4 regions of the Micromonospora sp. NPDC049139 genome follow, and region 1 is predicted to be linked to each of the others. Evidence: riboswitches for the same ligand, from Rfam matches in the RefSeq annotation. Region 1 holds a riboswitch; each other region holds the start of a gene.

Region 1 (3,195 bases):
GACCCGACTGCGGGCCGAGCCGGACGGCGTGGTCCGGATCGACGTCGAGATCACCCTCACCGCGCCGGTCCCGCTCTTCGGCTACGCCTTCAGCCAGGCGCGCGCCGCCCACCTGGGGCTGGCGGCCCGGCTCGGCGTCGCCCTGGGCGGGCACCCGCCGGAGTCACCGCCCGCCTGAGCCGGGCATCGACGACACGGCGGCATGCCCGGCCGTCGGCCGGGGAGGTGGCGGCGGGAAGGCGGTCGCCCCGGCGACCCGCGAGCGGGTCACCGGGGCCGGGGCGTCAGTAGACCGACAGGTGCACGTGGTTGGTGTGGTCGCTGGACGGGTCGCCGTTGGCGCCGCTGTACGACTTCCATCCGCTGCTGGGCAGCCAGATCTGCCTGTACCAGATCACGTAGAGCACGGCGAGCCGGTCGGCGTTCTTGACGAAGTACGTCGCCAGGTTGTTGCCGTACGTCCTGTCGCCGCCGGTGGCGTCGCCCCCGAACCCGCTCTTCTGAGCCGCGAAGTCGCAGGCCCGGCCCTTGGGGTGCTCGCCGGAGCCGCCGGGGCGGTAGCAGGAGACGTAGCGGGTGAAGCCGGACGCCTTGGCCTGGTTGAGCGCGTGCAGGGTGCGCGGGGTGATGCAACCGTTGGCGGGGGTGGGGTCGTTGACGCTGCACGACTCGGACGGCCAGGACCCGTCGGAGTTGCGCGGCGCCGGCTTCGCCGTCGCGGTGGAGCTGCCGCCCGGCCCGCCGCCGCTCGACTGCGACCGGTTGGCCACCGTCAGCGCCCGCTCCGCCTGGTCCTTGCGCTTGGCCATCAGCGTGACCTGCTTGCGCTGCTCCCGGATCTCGCCGTCCAGGGCCAGCTTGGTGCGGGCGGCCTGGTCACGGGTCTCCTGGAGCTCGCGGAGCGCCCGGTCCTCGTTGGCGGCCACCGCGTCGAGAGCGGCGGCCCGGTCCATGAAGCCGTCCGGCGAGCTGCTGTTGAGCAGGGCGGACACCACCCCCAGCCGGCCGGTCCGGTAGGCCACCCCGGCGATCTCGCCGACCTTGCTGCTCCGCTCGGTCAGCTCGCTCTCGGTCGTCTTGAGCTGCGTGGCGAGCTGCTGCTGCCGTTTGACCGACGTGTCCAGCGCCCGCTTGGCGTCCAGGTAGCCCTTGCTGGCGGCTTCGAGCTGGGCCCGCAGGGCGGGCGTGCCGCCCTCCTGGTCCTGGCCGGGGGCTGCGGCGAGCAGGCCGGCCCGGGAGGCGGCCGCCGCGGGGGCGGTGGTGACCGGGGCGACCGCGGCGCCGAGGGTGAGCGTCACGGCGATCAGGGCCGCCAACCGGGCGGCGCGTCGTCGTACAGGTGCCATCACTGGCATACACGTGTCCTTCCGTCAGCCGCCGACCGGGTTAGCTGACGGGTTCGGGACGGAAGATCCCTACCGCTGACGCGGATGCACCCCACGAACTTGGTTCCCCGGTTCGCCCCGCCGGGCGATTAGGCGGCGGCCACCGCCGGCACCGGTGGGTGCCGCCTGGCGGAGGCCGGAACCGAGCCTACCGGTGCCGGTGTGACTGGTGCAGCGCAGGTGACTGAGGGTGCCTGTCCGCTTACCGTCAAATCCGGCATAAGTCAACAATACTCTCCCAGATTTAAGGCTGTGCTCATTACCACTCAACCGACCCGCAGGCCCCGGGAGACGCCCCCGGCTCGATCTGCAACGTCGCGTGCTCGATCTGGAAGTCCTCGTGCAGGGCCGTCCGGGCTGCGGTGAGCACCGCGCCGACCTCCGCGCCCGGCGCCATGGTCAGGTGCGCCGAGGCCACCTCCATCCCGGAGGTCAGCGTCCAGACGTGCAGGTCGTGCACCTCGGCCACGCCGGGCACGGCGGCCAGCCGGTCGTGCACCCTGGCGACCTCGAGGTGCTCCGGCGCGGCCTGCACCAGGATGCGCAGCGCGGCGCGCCCGAGCCGCCAGGTGCGGGGCAGGATGAACAGCCCGATGGCCACCGCGACCAGCGGGTCCGCCCACCACCAGTCGGTGACGGCGATCAGCAGGGCCGCGCCGATCACGCCGAGTGAGCCCAGCAGGTCGCCCAGCACCTCCAGGTATGCGCCCTGCATGTTGATGCTCTCCTTCGCCCCGGACCGCAGCAGGGCGAAGGCGGCCACGTTGGCGAGCAGGCCGAGCACGGCGACCGCGAGCATCGGGCCGGCGAGCACCTCCGGCGGGTCGCCGAACCGGCGTACGGCCTCGACGACCACGTAGACCGCGACGCCGGAGAGCAGCACGGCGTTGGCCAGGGCGGCCAGCACCTCCAGCCGGTAGAGGCCGAAGGTGCGCTGCGGGTCCGCGCCGGCGCGCCGGGTCGCGGTGATCGCCGCGAGCGCCATGCCGATGCCGAGCACGTCGGTGAACATGTGCCCGGCGTCGCTCAGCAGGGCCAGCGAGCCGGTGCGGAAGGCGGCCACCGCCTCCACCACCATCAGGGCGCCGAGCAGCGCGAACGCCGCCCAGAGGCGGCCCCGGTGGCGGTGCGCGGCATTCGCGACCGACCCGTGGTGGTGGTCATGACCTGCACCCACGCGCCCACCTTCCGTCACCCGTCCGGACCCGGTTCAATCTATGCTCACATCGCAATATGTGCAAGTGACTGCCCGGCGGCGGCCGGGACGACTCAGCCGGTCGGGTCGACGGTGGTCAGCCGCTGGGTGGCCCGCGACAGCGCGACGTAGAGCGTCCGTACGCCCGAACCCGGGTCGGCCCGGATCTCACCCGGGGCGACCAGGACCACGCCGTCGTACTCCATGCCCTTGGCCTCCAGGCTGGTCACCACCTGCAGGCGCGGCGCGCCCAGCCCGCCCAGCCACCCGGCCACCTCGTCCCGGCGGGGCACCGGGGTGATCACGCCCACGGTGCCCTCCACCTCGGCCAGCAGCGCCGTGGCCGCCGTCACCACGGCGGTCTCCAGCTCCGCCGGCGGCACCACCAGCTCGACCGGATCGACGCCGGTGGAGCGCACCGCCCTGGGCAGCGGGAGGTCCGGGTGCAGCCGGCGGATCTCGGCCGCCGCCACCGCGAAGATCTCCGCCGAGTTGCGGTAGTTCGTGGTCAGGGTGAAGTGGTGCCGCTTGCGCCGGCCCAGCGCCTGGTCCCGGGCCCGGGTCAGCTCCTCCGGGTCGCCCGTCCACGCCGTCTGCGCCGGGTCGCCCACCACC
Region 2 (3,195 bases), on a different contig from region 1:
GCGTTCCCCACCCCGGGCGGTCCGGAGCAGGCGCTCGCCGAGTTGCAGGCCGGCAACCGCCGGTTCGTCACCGGCACCCCCCGCCACCCCAACCAGGACGCCGGGCACCGTGCCGCGGTCGCGGACGGGCAGCACCCGTTCGCGGTGATCGTCGGTTGCTCCGACTCCCGGCTCGCCGCGGAGATCATCTTTGACCGCGGCCTCGGCGACCTCTTCGTGGTACGCACCGCCGGGCACACGGTCGGCCCCGAGGTGCTGGGCAGCGTCGAGTACGCCGTGACGGTCCTGCGCACACCGCTGGTGGTGGTGCTCGGGCACGACTCCTGCGGGGCGGTCCAGGCGGCCCGTACGGCGGACGCCACCGGCACGTCCCCGGCCGGGCACCTGGGCGCCGTGGTGGACGCCGTGGTGCCCAGCCTGCGCCGCGCCGCCGCCGAGGGCGTGGACGACATCGACCGCATCGTCGACATCCACATCGCGCAGACCGTCGAGGCGATGCTGGACAGGTCGGCCGTGCTCGCCGCCGAGGTGGCCGCCGGGCGCTGCGCCGTCGTGGGCATGTCGTACCGGCTGGCGGCCGGCGAGGCTCGGGCGGTGACCGCCGTGTCCGCCGGCGAGGCGCGGGGGAGCGCCGAGGTGGCCAACGGGTCGGGCGCGGTCGACGGGGCGCAGCCTGCCGTCAGTGCCGCCCTCGCCTGACCCGTTCCTTCGCTCGGCCCGGGACGCCGACGCCCGTCGACGGGGGCCAACGGACGCCGAGTGGGCCTCAACCGCCCACGGGTCCCAGAAGCGCCGAGAGCGCCGACCGGGCCCACAGCTGTCCGGACCGGGCCGCGCGACGCCGGAGCGGGTCGTAGAGACGCCTTACAGATGCCGGCAGGGCCCAGAGACGCCGACAGGGCCGCCCCGCAGGCGCGGGGCGGCCCTGTCGTTGGCTGCGTCAGAGCAGGGATACGTGCACGTGGTCCGTATGGTTCGACGGGCCGCTGTAGGACTTCCAGCCGGTCGCCGGGAACCAGATCTGCCGGTTCCAGATCACGTAGTAGATGCCGAGCCGGTCGGCGTTGCGGACCAGGAACGCGGTCAGGTTGTTGCCGTACATGTAGGTGTCGTCGTTGTGCCAGGGGGAGAAGCCGCTTCTCTGCAGCGACCAGTCGCAGGCCCGGCCCTTCGGATGCTCGTACGGCCCGCCGGAGCGGTAACAGCCGACGAAGCGGTTGAAGCCGGCCCGCTTGACCTCCTTGTACATGTGCAGGGTGCGCGCGGTGATGCAGCCGGAGGTGGTGGGGTCGTTCTCGGTGCAGGACAGGGGCTTCCAGTCGCCGTCGGCGGTACGACCCGGTGCCATCCGGGCCACCGGCGAGGTGGCGACCACCTTGCCGCCGGTCAGCCCTCTGCCGCCGACCAGTGCGAGCGCCTTCTCCGCGTCGCGCTTGCCGCGGGCCATCTCGTTGGTCAGCTTCTGCTGCTCGCGGACCTCGGCATCGAGCGCCAGCTTGGCCTGCTCGGCGCGGGTCTTGACCGCGTTCACCTCGGCGAGCTTCTTGGCATTGACCAGGTTCAGCTCGTCGAGGGCGGCGGCGCGCTTGACGAACGAGTCGGGGCTGGCGGTGTCCAGCAGCATCGACACCGCGCCGATCCGCCCGGTCCGGTAGGACTGGGCGGCGATCTGGCTCACCTGCGGGGCCAGTGCTGCCAGGTCGGCCTGCGCCCGGTCGACCTCCAGGGCCAGTTCCAGTTGGCGCTTCTTCGACTTCGCGAGCTTCGCCTTGGCCTGGACGTAGCTGCGGTTCCGCGTCTCGATCAGGTCGTTGAGCAGCTTGGGCTCGTCGTCCCCGTGGCCGGAGGGTTGGGCCGGTGGGGTGGGTGCGGCCGCCGCCGGGAGAGGCCCGGCGAAGACGGCCAGGGCGGCGATCACGGCCACCACAGGTGTCAACCAGCGGCGTAGGGGTGCCGTCACAGTTTTCCCTTCCGTCGACCGCCGACCGGGTTAGCTGACGGGTTCGGGGCGGAAGTGGCCCCTACCGCTGTCGCGGATTCACCCCACGTGCCTGGGTCCCCGGCTCGCCTGGCGGCGATTGGGCGGCGGCACCGCAGGCGCCGCTGCGCGCCTTCGGCGGTGACCGGCAGCGAGGTTACCCGAGAGCCCTCCCGGGGATCTACGTCCCTAAGCCGACTAAATGCGTTATTTCGTAACGGCGGAGGGTGACCAGTGACGCGTTTATCAGGCGGGACGTCCTGATCGGTCACGCTGAGGAGTTTCACCATGCGGTGTCCGTGCTCCCGTGTCGGTCGGGCCACCCGGCGGGGGCGGCGGAGGGGGTGCTTCCGGCGCGCGGCCCGCTGAGGGCCTCCAGCGCCTCGGACCGGTCGGCCGCCGGCCGGGGGGCCGGCGGGGTCGGGAGTGCGCCGCGGTCGGCGGACTCCCCGCCGCGCCGGCCGGCCGTGGTCACCACGGCCGCGAGCCCGGTGGTCAGCGGCACGGCGGCGATCAGGCCCAGGGTGGCGACCGCGCTGCGGACGATCTCCTGGGCCAGGAACTCGCTGGTCAGGATCTGGCTCACCGCCCGGGAGTCGGCGGTCAGCAGGAGCAGCACCGGCAGCGAGGCCCCGGCGTACGCCAGCACGATGGTGTTCACCGTCGAGGCGATGTGCGCGCGGCCGACCCGGGTGGCCGCGCGGTACAGCTGCATCCGGGACAGCCCCGGGTTGGCGTGCGCCAGCTCGGTGACCGTCGCGGCCTGTGTCACGGTGACGTCGTCGAGCACGCCGAGCGAGCCGATGATGATCCCGGCGAGCAGCAGGCCGTGCAGGTCGACGTCGGCCTGGAACATCGACAGCGTGGTGGCGTCCTCGGTGCCGAACCCGGTCAGGTGGGTCGCCGCGGTGGCGATCGTGCCGAGCACGCCCGTCAGCACCAGGCTGCCCAGCGTGCCGAGCACGGCGACCGAGGTCTGCGCGGTCACCCCGTGCGTCAGGTAGAGCACCACGAACATGATCAGTGCCGCGCCGACGACCGCGACCAGCAGCGGTGGGCTGCCGGCGCTGATGCCGGGCAGCACGAAGGTCAGCAGGATGGCGAAGCTGGCCGCTAGGCCGGCCAGCGCCGCGAGCCCCCGCCACCGCCCGAACGCGACGATCGCGGCGGCGAACAGCACCACCAGCCAGAGCAGCGGCTTGCCGCGCTGGTGCTCG
Region 3 (3,195 bases), on a different contig from region 1:
CATGTCCAACGTGGACGAGGTGCTGGCCGCGCTGCTCGACACCGACCCGCTCGCCGCCGCCCGCTGGGCCACCCGGCGCCGCTACCTGGGCGACTTCCCGGCCGAGTCGTACGCCGAGGCGTTCCTGGACGCCGCGCGGCGGCTGCTCGACGCGGGCTGGAACGCGCCGACGCCGCGCGCCGTCGGCGGGACCGGCCTGCCGGTCGAGCCGGACGAGGCGACCCTCTCCCCCACCACCTGACCGGCCCGGCACCTCTCGCGGGTCAGCGGTACGGGTCGACCAGCTCCAGGACGGCCTCGGGGGCCTCGACGTGGGCGTTGTGGCCCAGGCCGGGCAGGGTGGCGACCGGCACGCCCAGCTCCTTGAGCTGGGCGTCGGTGACCATGGGGTCGTGCTCGCCGCGGGCCAGCAGCACCGGCACGTCCGTCGCCGCCAGCAGGGCCCGCAGGTCCGGCTCCCCCACCCCGAACGCGGCGGGGTCCATCGCCAGCCGCCAGCGGCCGTCGACCTGCCGCAGCCCGGCCTCGACCACCGGGTGGTCCGGCGCGAAGAGCCCGGTCAGGCCGGCCACCCGCAGGTACCGGCGGGCCGCCTCGTCCCGGCTGGCGAACCAGGTCACCGGTCGGGCGGCCAACTCCCCGGCCTTCGCCAGCTCGGCCGGGGACCAGACGGCCTTGATGCCGAGCCCGACCACGGCGTCGACCGGCAGCCCGGCGCGGCGGGCGGCCAGCGCCAGCCCGACCACGCCGCCGAGGGAGTGCCCCAGCACGACGAGCCGGTCCCCCGCCGCGAGCCCCGCGGCGATCCGGTCGGCCAGCCCGGCGAACGAGTACGCCGACAGCGGCGGCGACCAGCCGTGGCCGGCGAGGTCCGGCGCCAGCCACCGCCCCGCCCACCGGCGCTCCAGCAGCGGCGCCCAGGGCAGCCACACGTCCCCGGTCGCGCCCATGCCGTGCAGCAGCAGCAGGACGCGCCGGCCGTCCCGGTCACCCGATTCGTCGGCCATAGGCCGCAGTGTGCCACCCGCCGTACGCCCCGGCGAGGGCCGTGACCCGGAGACGACATCGGGCGCCGGCTCCCGGGGTGGGGAGCCGACGCCCGACGGGTGTCTTTCTCAGGCGGAGTAGCCGCGGGTGGCAGCCCAGTTCGCCAGGGCGATGGTGGACATCCAGTACGACGCGGTCGCCGGGTTCGCCGAGTCGGCGATCTTCACCTGCCGGCCCTCGTCCTGGTAGCCCACGACGGCGATGTAGTGGCCGCCGGGGAACGAGTGCCAGCCGCCGTCGGTGTCGGTGGCGCTGCCGGCGACGTTCACCACGACACCCCGCCCGTCCGTGATGGCGGCGACCACGTCGGCCTGGAGCTGGTCCATCTGCGCCGGGGTCGCGGCACCGCCCGGGATCATCCGGGTCCGGTACGGGTCACCCTTCACCGTCGCGTTCAGCACCCGGGTGGTGTCCTCGGCCGAGTCGGTGCCCATCTCGTCGGTGCCCAGCTGGGCGCCGAGGGCGTCCTGGCTGCGCGCGATTCCGGCGGCGCTGAGGGCGTGCCGGACGGCCGCCGGACCGCAGTTGTAGAAGGTGGTCTGGGCCTGGTAGTCGTAGTCCAGGGACTTCGCCTTCGGCGGCTTCGGCGGCTCCGGCTTGCGGGTCAGATCCGGGTTCGGGGCGGCGCTGGTGGCGCTGGCCGACGGAGCGGCGCTGGACGCGGCCGGGGCGCCGGTCGACGGGGCGGTCGCGACGCGGGCGTCGCCGCGCGAGGCGACGCTGCCGTCCCGCAGCTCGCTCACGGCCACCGGGGCCTGTGCGGCGGCGGGTGCCTCGTCGGTGCCGGCCAGCAACGCGCCGGTGCCCGACGCGAGCACGAGCGCCGCGGCCGACGCGGCGGCCACCTGGTACGGACGCTCGGACGTGAGGCGACGGAGCTGACGCTTGAGGTGGTGCTTCACGGTTTCCTCCACGGGCTCGGGGGGTGAGCGGCCGCCGGTCCGCGCAGGGGGGACCGACCGCGCGGACGGCGTCCGGCGGTGGTGGACCACTCAGGGGATGCGCCCGGGATGCCGGGCGACGGGCGGTGACCGGTGGGTCAGCTCGCGGCGTGCGGACGGGCGAGCGCGGGCACCGCGGCGCCGTGGAGGCGCCGGAACGACCGGGGGGCGGGTGGGTGCTGCACGGGGATGGAACTCCTTCCGACGCCGCCGACCGGGTTAGCTGACGGATTCGGGCGGGAAGAACGCCCTACCGCGGGCCGTGGCCCGCGGATTCACCCCGATGTTGCACTGGGTCCCCGGCTCGCCTGTTCACGATTAGGCGGGTCGGCGCGGCGTCGCCTCTTGCGATCGGTTACCGCACCGGACGGGCCGACACTACTGGCCGGCCCGCGCCCTGCCAACCCGCTCCCACCTGCCTAAACCTTGATCTTCGGACTTTTTTTGCGGTCAGTTCGGCACTGACGCGACTCAATGGGACGACCGTTTCCCGACGCACCTTGCGTCGACAACCGGACGAGCGGCGGACATCGGCGCGGAATCGTCGGCGGGAATCGGCCGGGCCGCGCCGGATGACCGGTTCGGCGCCGCTATGACCGGCGTCACGAAATTGCCCGGCGGTGTCAGCCCACCCGCGCGGGCCGCCAGCGCGCGGCGAGCGCGGGCCGACGCCCGGCGGACACCGGCCGGGCCGCCGGGAGCCGGCCCGGCCGGAGCCGGACCGCTGCGGCGTACGCCTCCCCGGCCAGGGCCCGCGCCGCCTCGGCGGCCAGGTCGGCGTCCCGCCACGCCGCCCGTTCCCGCTCGGCGGCGGCCCGGTGGGCGGCCCGCTTCGCGTCGCGTACCGCCCGGGCCAGCGCGATCTCCTGCTCGACCGGGTGCCGGCGGGGATCCCAGCCGGCCCGGCGGCCGAACACCTCGCGGAGTTGGCGGGTGGAGAGGTCGCCGCGCCAGTGGGCCGCCACCGCCGCATGGTGCAGCCAGCGCTCGCGGGCGGCGTACTCGGCGGGCGTGCGCGGCGTGCGCGGGGCGGGCAGGGCGGCGGCCCCGGTGAGGCGGCGGGCGGCGGTCTCCGCCTCGTCGTACGCCCGCCAGGCCCGGTCGGCCTCCTCCTGGGCGGCGAGCCAGTCGGCCCGCCACCGCCGGGCGGTGCGGGCGGCCCGGCCCGCCGCGACGGCCACCTCCTCGGCGTAGCGGCGCAGGTCGG
Region 4 (3,195 bases), on a different contig from region 1:
AGCGGGCAGGGAGCCACCGGCGGGGGCGGGTTCGGCACGCCCGGCGGCTGCCGGTTGCAGCCGGTGAACTGCGGCTGGTTGGTGGCGAAGTCGGGGTCGATGGTGACCAGCCCCGTCTGCGGCGTGGCGGTCGACGTGAACGGCGCCTTGAGCAGGTCGAAGTAGTGCGACCAGTCCCAGTACGGGCCCGGGTCCCAGTGCATGCCGCGCACGGTCGAGGCGACGGTGCCGGGGACGTTGTCGTGACCGACGATGTGCTGCCGGTCCAGCGGGATGTTGTACCGCAGCGCCAGGTGGCGGACCAGCTTGGCGGAGGTGCGGTACATCGCCTCGGTGTACCAGGTGCCGTGCCCCGCGAAGCCCTCGTGCTCCAGGCCGATGGACTTGGCGTTCACGTACCAGTTGCCGGCGTGCCAGCCGACGTTCTTGGTCTTGATGTGCTGGGCGATGTGGCCGTCCACCGAGCGCAGGGTGTAGTGCCAGCCCACCCGCCTCGGGTCCTTGACGAGGTTGACGCTGGGCCCGAAGTAGCCCTCGGTGTCGTGGATGACGATGTACTCGATCTTCTGCTGGGCCGGCCGGTCGGCGAGGTCGTGGTTGCCGTAGTCACCCACGGCCGGGCCGTACTGCACGTAGGGCGCCGGGATCCACTCGCAGGAGATCGTGTCGGGGCACTCCAGCCCGTCGGGCCGGGCGACCTTGCGCAGGCCCAGCTGGTCGAGCCAGGAGCGTTCCGGCTGCACCGCGCGGGCGGCGAGGGTGACCCGCTGTCCGTCGTCGGTCAGCCGGCTGTCGCCGGCGCCGATGGTGGCGTACACCTCGTTGGCGAAGGCCGCCGCGGCGTCGGCGCTGTCCGCGCCGGAGTAGCGGGCCACCGCGCCGTACCAGGCCGCCGGGTCGGTGTCGGCGCCGACCGGGGCGCCGATCTGCTTCTGGTACGCGGCCAGCAGCGCCGCGCCGCCCCGGATGTTCGCCGTGACGTCCGTCCGCAGCGCCTCCTCGCTGGCGCCGGTCAGCTCGGCGGCGGCGTCGAGCGTCCGCAGCGAGGCCTCGGCGGGCGGCGGGGTGTCCGGTGGCTCGTGCGCCTCGGCCAGGGACGGGCGGGAGTCGTCGCCCCGCGGGTCCTCGGTGCCGTCGTCGTGGTGGGTACCCCCGGGCAGGGCGGCGACGTACTCCGCGTCGGTGAGGTGCATCGGTCCGAAGCCGCCGCTGGTGCTCGGCGTTCCGGCGTTGGTGTCCCAGCGGGACTGCAGGTAGGAGACTCCGAGCAGGACGCTCTCCGGCACGCCGTACTCCGCCGCCGCGGCGGCGTACTGCTGCTGCCGGTCGGTCGTCGGCGCGGCGGCGGCGGTTCCGGCGGCGGTGAGCGGCGTCGCCGCCAGGGCGGCCGCCACGGCGGCGGCCAGCAGGACGCGTCTGCTCCTCGATGTCGCTGACAGGTGCATCAGACCCCCAGGTCGGACGGGCGAATGTGGGGCCACCTTCGCCCCGGGCGCCACCTCCGGTCAATACCTTTCCATGCGTCACTTACCGAAGAAGGAAAATTTCGTCGCCCCGAGTGACACGCTCCACCGGCCCGCATGAGTACGGTGTGTCACGGCGCGATGGGTTGCGGATCGATAACGACCATCTCTACTCTGGTCATTCGTCGGCCGGCGACAGTCCGTCCATCCGGGGCGGTAACGGTCCGACACCGCCGAGTCGCTCCCGAGCGAGCCGGGGACCCAGGTACCCCGGGGTGAATCCGCAGCACCTGCGGTAGGGCGTCCCCTTCCCGCCCGAACCCGTCAGCTAACCCGGTAGGCGGTACGGGAAGAAGGAGTACGGAGCCCGGTGGCACACCATGCCCCGCGGCCACCGTCGGCACGGTCGGCACCCGCCGGCCCGACGACGGCTGCGCCGCGCCCACGCTGGTACCGCTGCACCACCGCCCTCGCCGCCTTGGCCGCGTTCGCCGTCGTCCTGACCGGCGGCGCCACGGCGGCCCACGCCGAACCGACGGTCGCCGAGATCGAGCGCCAGATCGACGAGGACTGGAACAAGCTCGAACCGATCATCGAACGGCACAACGCCACCCGCCAGGACCTGGCCGCCAAGCGCAGGCAGGCCGACGCCCTCGCCAAGCAGATCGAGCCCTTGGAACGGCAGGTCGAGCAGGCGATGGAGGAGGTCAGCGCGCTGGCCGTCCGCGCCTACAAGGGCGAGAACGTCTCCGCCGTCAACGCCCTGCTGGGCAGCCGCTCGCCCGACCAGATGGTCGGCCAGCTCGAACTGCTCGACCGGTTCGCCCAGCACCAGCAGCAGGACGTGCGGCAGGTCGCCGAGCTGCGCGACCGGCTGGCCGAGAAGAAGGCCCCGCTCGACGAGATGGTCGTCCAACTCGGCCGGACGGAGGCCCAGCTCGCCGCGAAGAAGAAACAGATCAACGCCGAGATCGACCGGCTGCAGAAGCTGCGGCTGCGGATCTACGGCAGCGGCGGCGGCGGTTCGCTGCGCCCCGCCCCCTGCCCGGCCAGCTACCCGGGTGGCGGTGCCGGCACCGCGGTCAAGTTCGCCTGCGCCCAGATCGGCAAGCCCTACGTCTGGGGCGCCGAGGGCCCGAACGCGTACGACTGCTCGGGCCTGATGCTCGCCGCCTGGGCGAAGGCCGGGGTATCGCTCCCGCACAACGCCGCGCAGCAGCGCCGGGTCACCGCGACCGTCACCCGGGGCGAGCTGCGCCCGGGAGACCTGGTCTTCTACTACAGCGACCTGCACCACGTCGGCATGTACGTCGGCGGGGGCTGGGTGGTGCACGCCTCCCGAGCCGGGGTGCCGGTCAAGATGAAGAAGGTCGACGACGGCCCGATCCACAGTTACGGCCGCCCCGGCTGAGGTGTAAGGAAGGGGCCCTTCCTAACGCATTCGGTAGAGGAAGGGCCCCTTCCTAACAGGCGGCCGTCGGGTCAGCGGGTCGGCCAGGTGCGCCAGTGCTGCCAGGAGCGGCTCGGGGTCGGGCCGCGCTGCCCCTGGTAGCGCGAGCCGTAGACGGCCGAGCCGTACGGGTGCTCGGCCGGCGACGAGAGCCGGAAGATGCAGAGCTGACCGATCTTCATGCCCGGCCAGAGGGTGATGGGCAGGTTGGCCACGTTGGACAGCTCCAGTGTCACGTGGCCGGAGAAGCCCGGGTCGATGAAGCCCGCGGTGGAGTGGGTG

The links. Region 1 has a riboswitch for cyclic di-AMP ahead of ACZ6Q9_RS28985 (coiled-coil domain-containing protein). Riboswitches for the same ligand answer to the same signal wherever they lie in the genome.
Region 2: linked by a shared signal. The riboswitch ahead of ACZ6Q9_RS25545 (coiled-coil domain-containing protein) and the one ahead of ACZ6Q9_RS28985 (coiled-coil domain-containing protein) in region 1 are both predicted to bind cyclic di-AMP.
Region 3: linked by a shared signal. The riboswitch ahead of ACZ6Q9_RS17995 (C39 family peptidase) and the one ahead of ACZ6Q9_RS28985 (coiled-coil domain-containing protein) in region 1 are both predicted to bind cyclic di-AMP.
Region 4: linked by a shared signal. The riboswitch ahead of ACZ6Q9_RS14995 (C40 family peptidase) and the one ahead of ACZ6Q9_RS28985 (coiled-coil domain-containing protein) in region 1 are both predicted to bind cyclic di-AMP.

The regions. Positions count from the first base shown of each region.
Region 1 covers NZ_JBVJHK010000022.1:102,729-105,923, forward strand. Annotated here, with positions in the region: gene ACZ6Q9_RS28980 (SRPBCC family protein) at 1-178, shown strand, start outside; gene ACZ6Q9_RS28985 (coiled-coil domain-containing protein) at 285-1,346, opposite strand; cyclic di-AMP (ydaO/yuaA leader) riboswitch at 1,360-1,491, opposite strand; gene ACZ6Q9_RS28990 (cation diffusion facilitator family transporter) at 1,645-2,562, opposite strand; gene ACZ6Q9_RS28995 (HelD family protein) at 2,655-3,195, opposite strand, start outside.
Region 2 covers NZ_JBVJHK010000017.1:128,307-131,501, reverse strand. Annotated here, with positions in the region: gene ACZ6Q9_RS25550 (carbonic anhydrase) at 1-699, shown strand, start outside; gene ACZ6Q9_RS25545 (coiled-coil domain-containing protein) at 941-1,960, opposite strand; cyclic di-AMP (ydaO/yuaA leader) riboswitch at 1,964-2,095, opposite strand; gene ACZ6Q9_RS25540 (YibE/F family protein) at 2,262-3,195, opposite strand, start outside.
Region 3 covers NZ_JBVJHK010000009.1:208,752-211,946, forward strand. Annotated here, with positions in the region: gene ACZ6Q9_RS17985 (CDP-glycerol glycerophosphotransferase family protein) at 1-241, shown strand, start outside; gene ACZ6Q9_RS17990 (alpha/beta fold hydrolase) at 264-1,007, opposite strand; gene ACZ6Q9_RS17995 (C39 family peptidase) at 1,116-1,961, opposite strand; cyclic di-AMP (ydaO/yuaA leader) riboswitch at 2,182-2,323, opposite strand; gene ACZ6Q9_RS18000 (hypothetical protein) at 2,612-3,195, opposite strand, start outside.
Region 4 covers NZ_JBVJHK010000007.1:4,944-8,138, reverse strand. Annotated here, with positions in the region: gene ACZ6Q9_RS15000 (N-acetylmuramoyl-L-alanine amidase) at 1-1,445, opposite strand, end outside; cyclic di-AMP (ydaO/yuaA leader) riboswitch at 1,685-1,821, shown strand; gene ACZ6Q9_RS14995 (C40 family peptidase) at 1,834-2,874, shown strand; gene dcd (dCTP deaminase) at 2,946-3,195, opposite strand, start outside.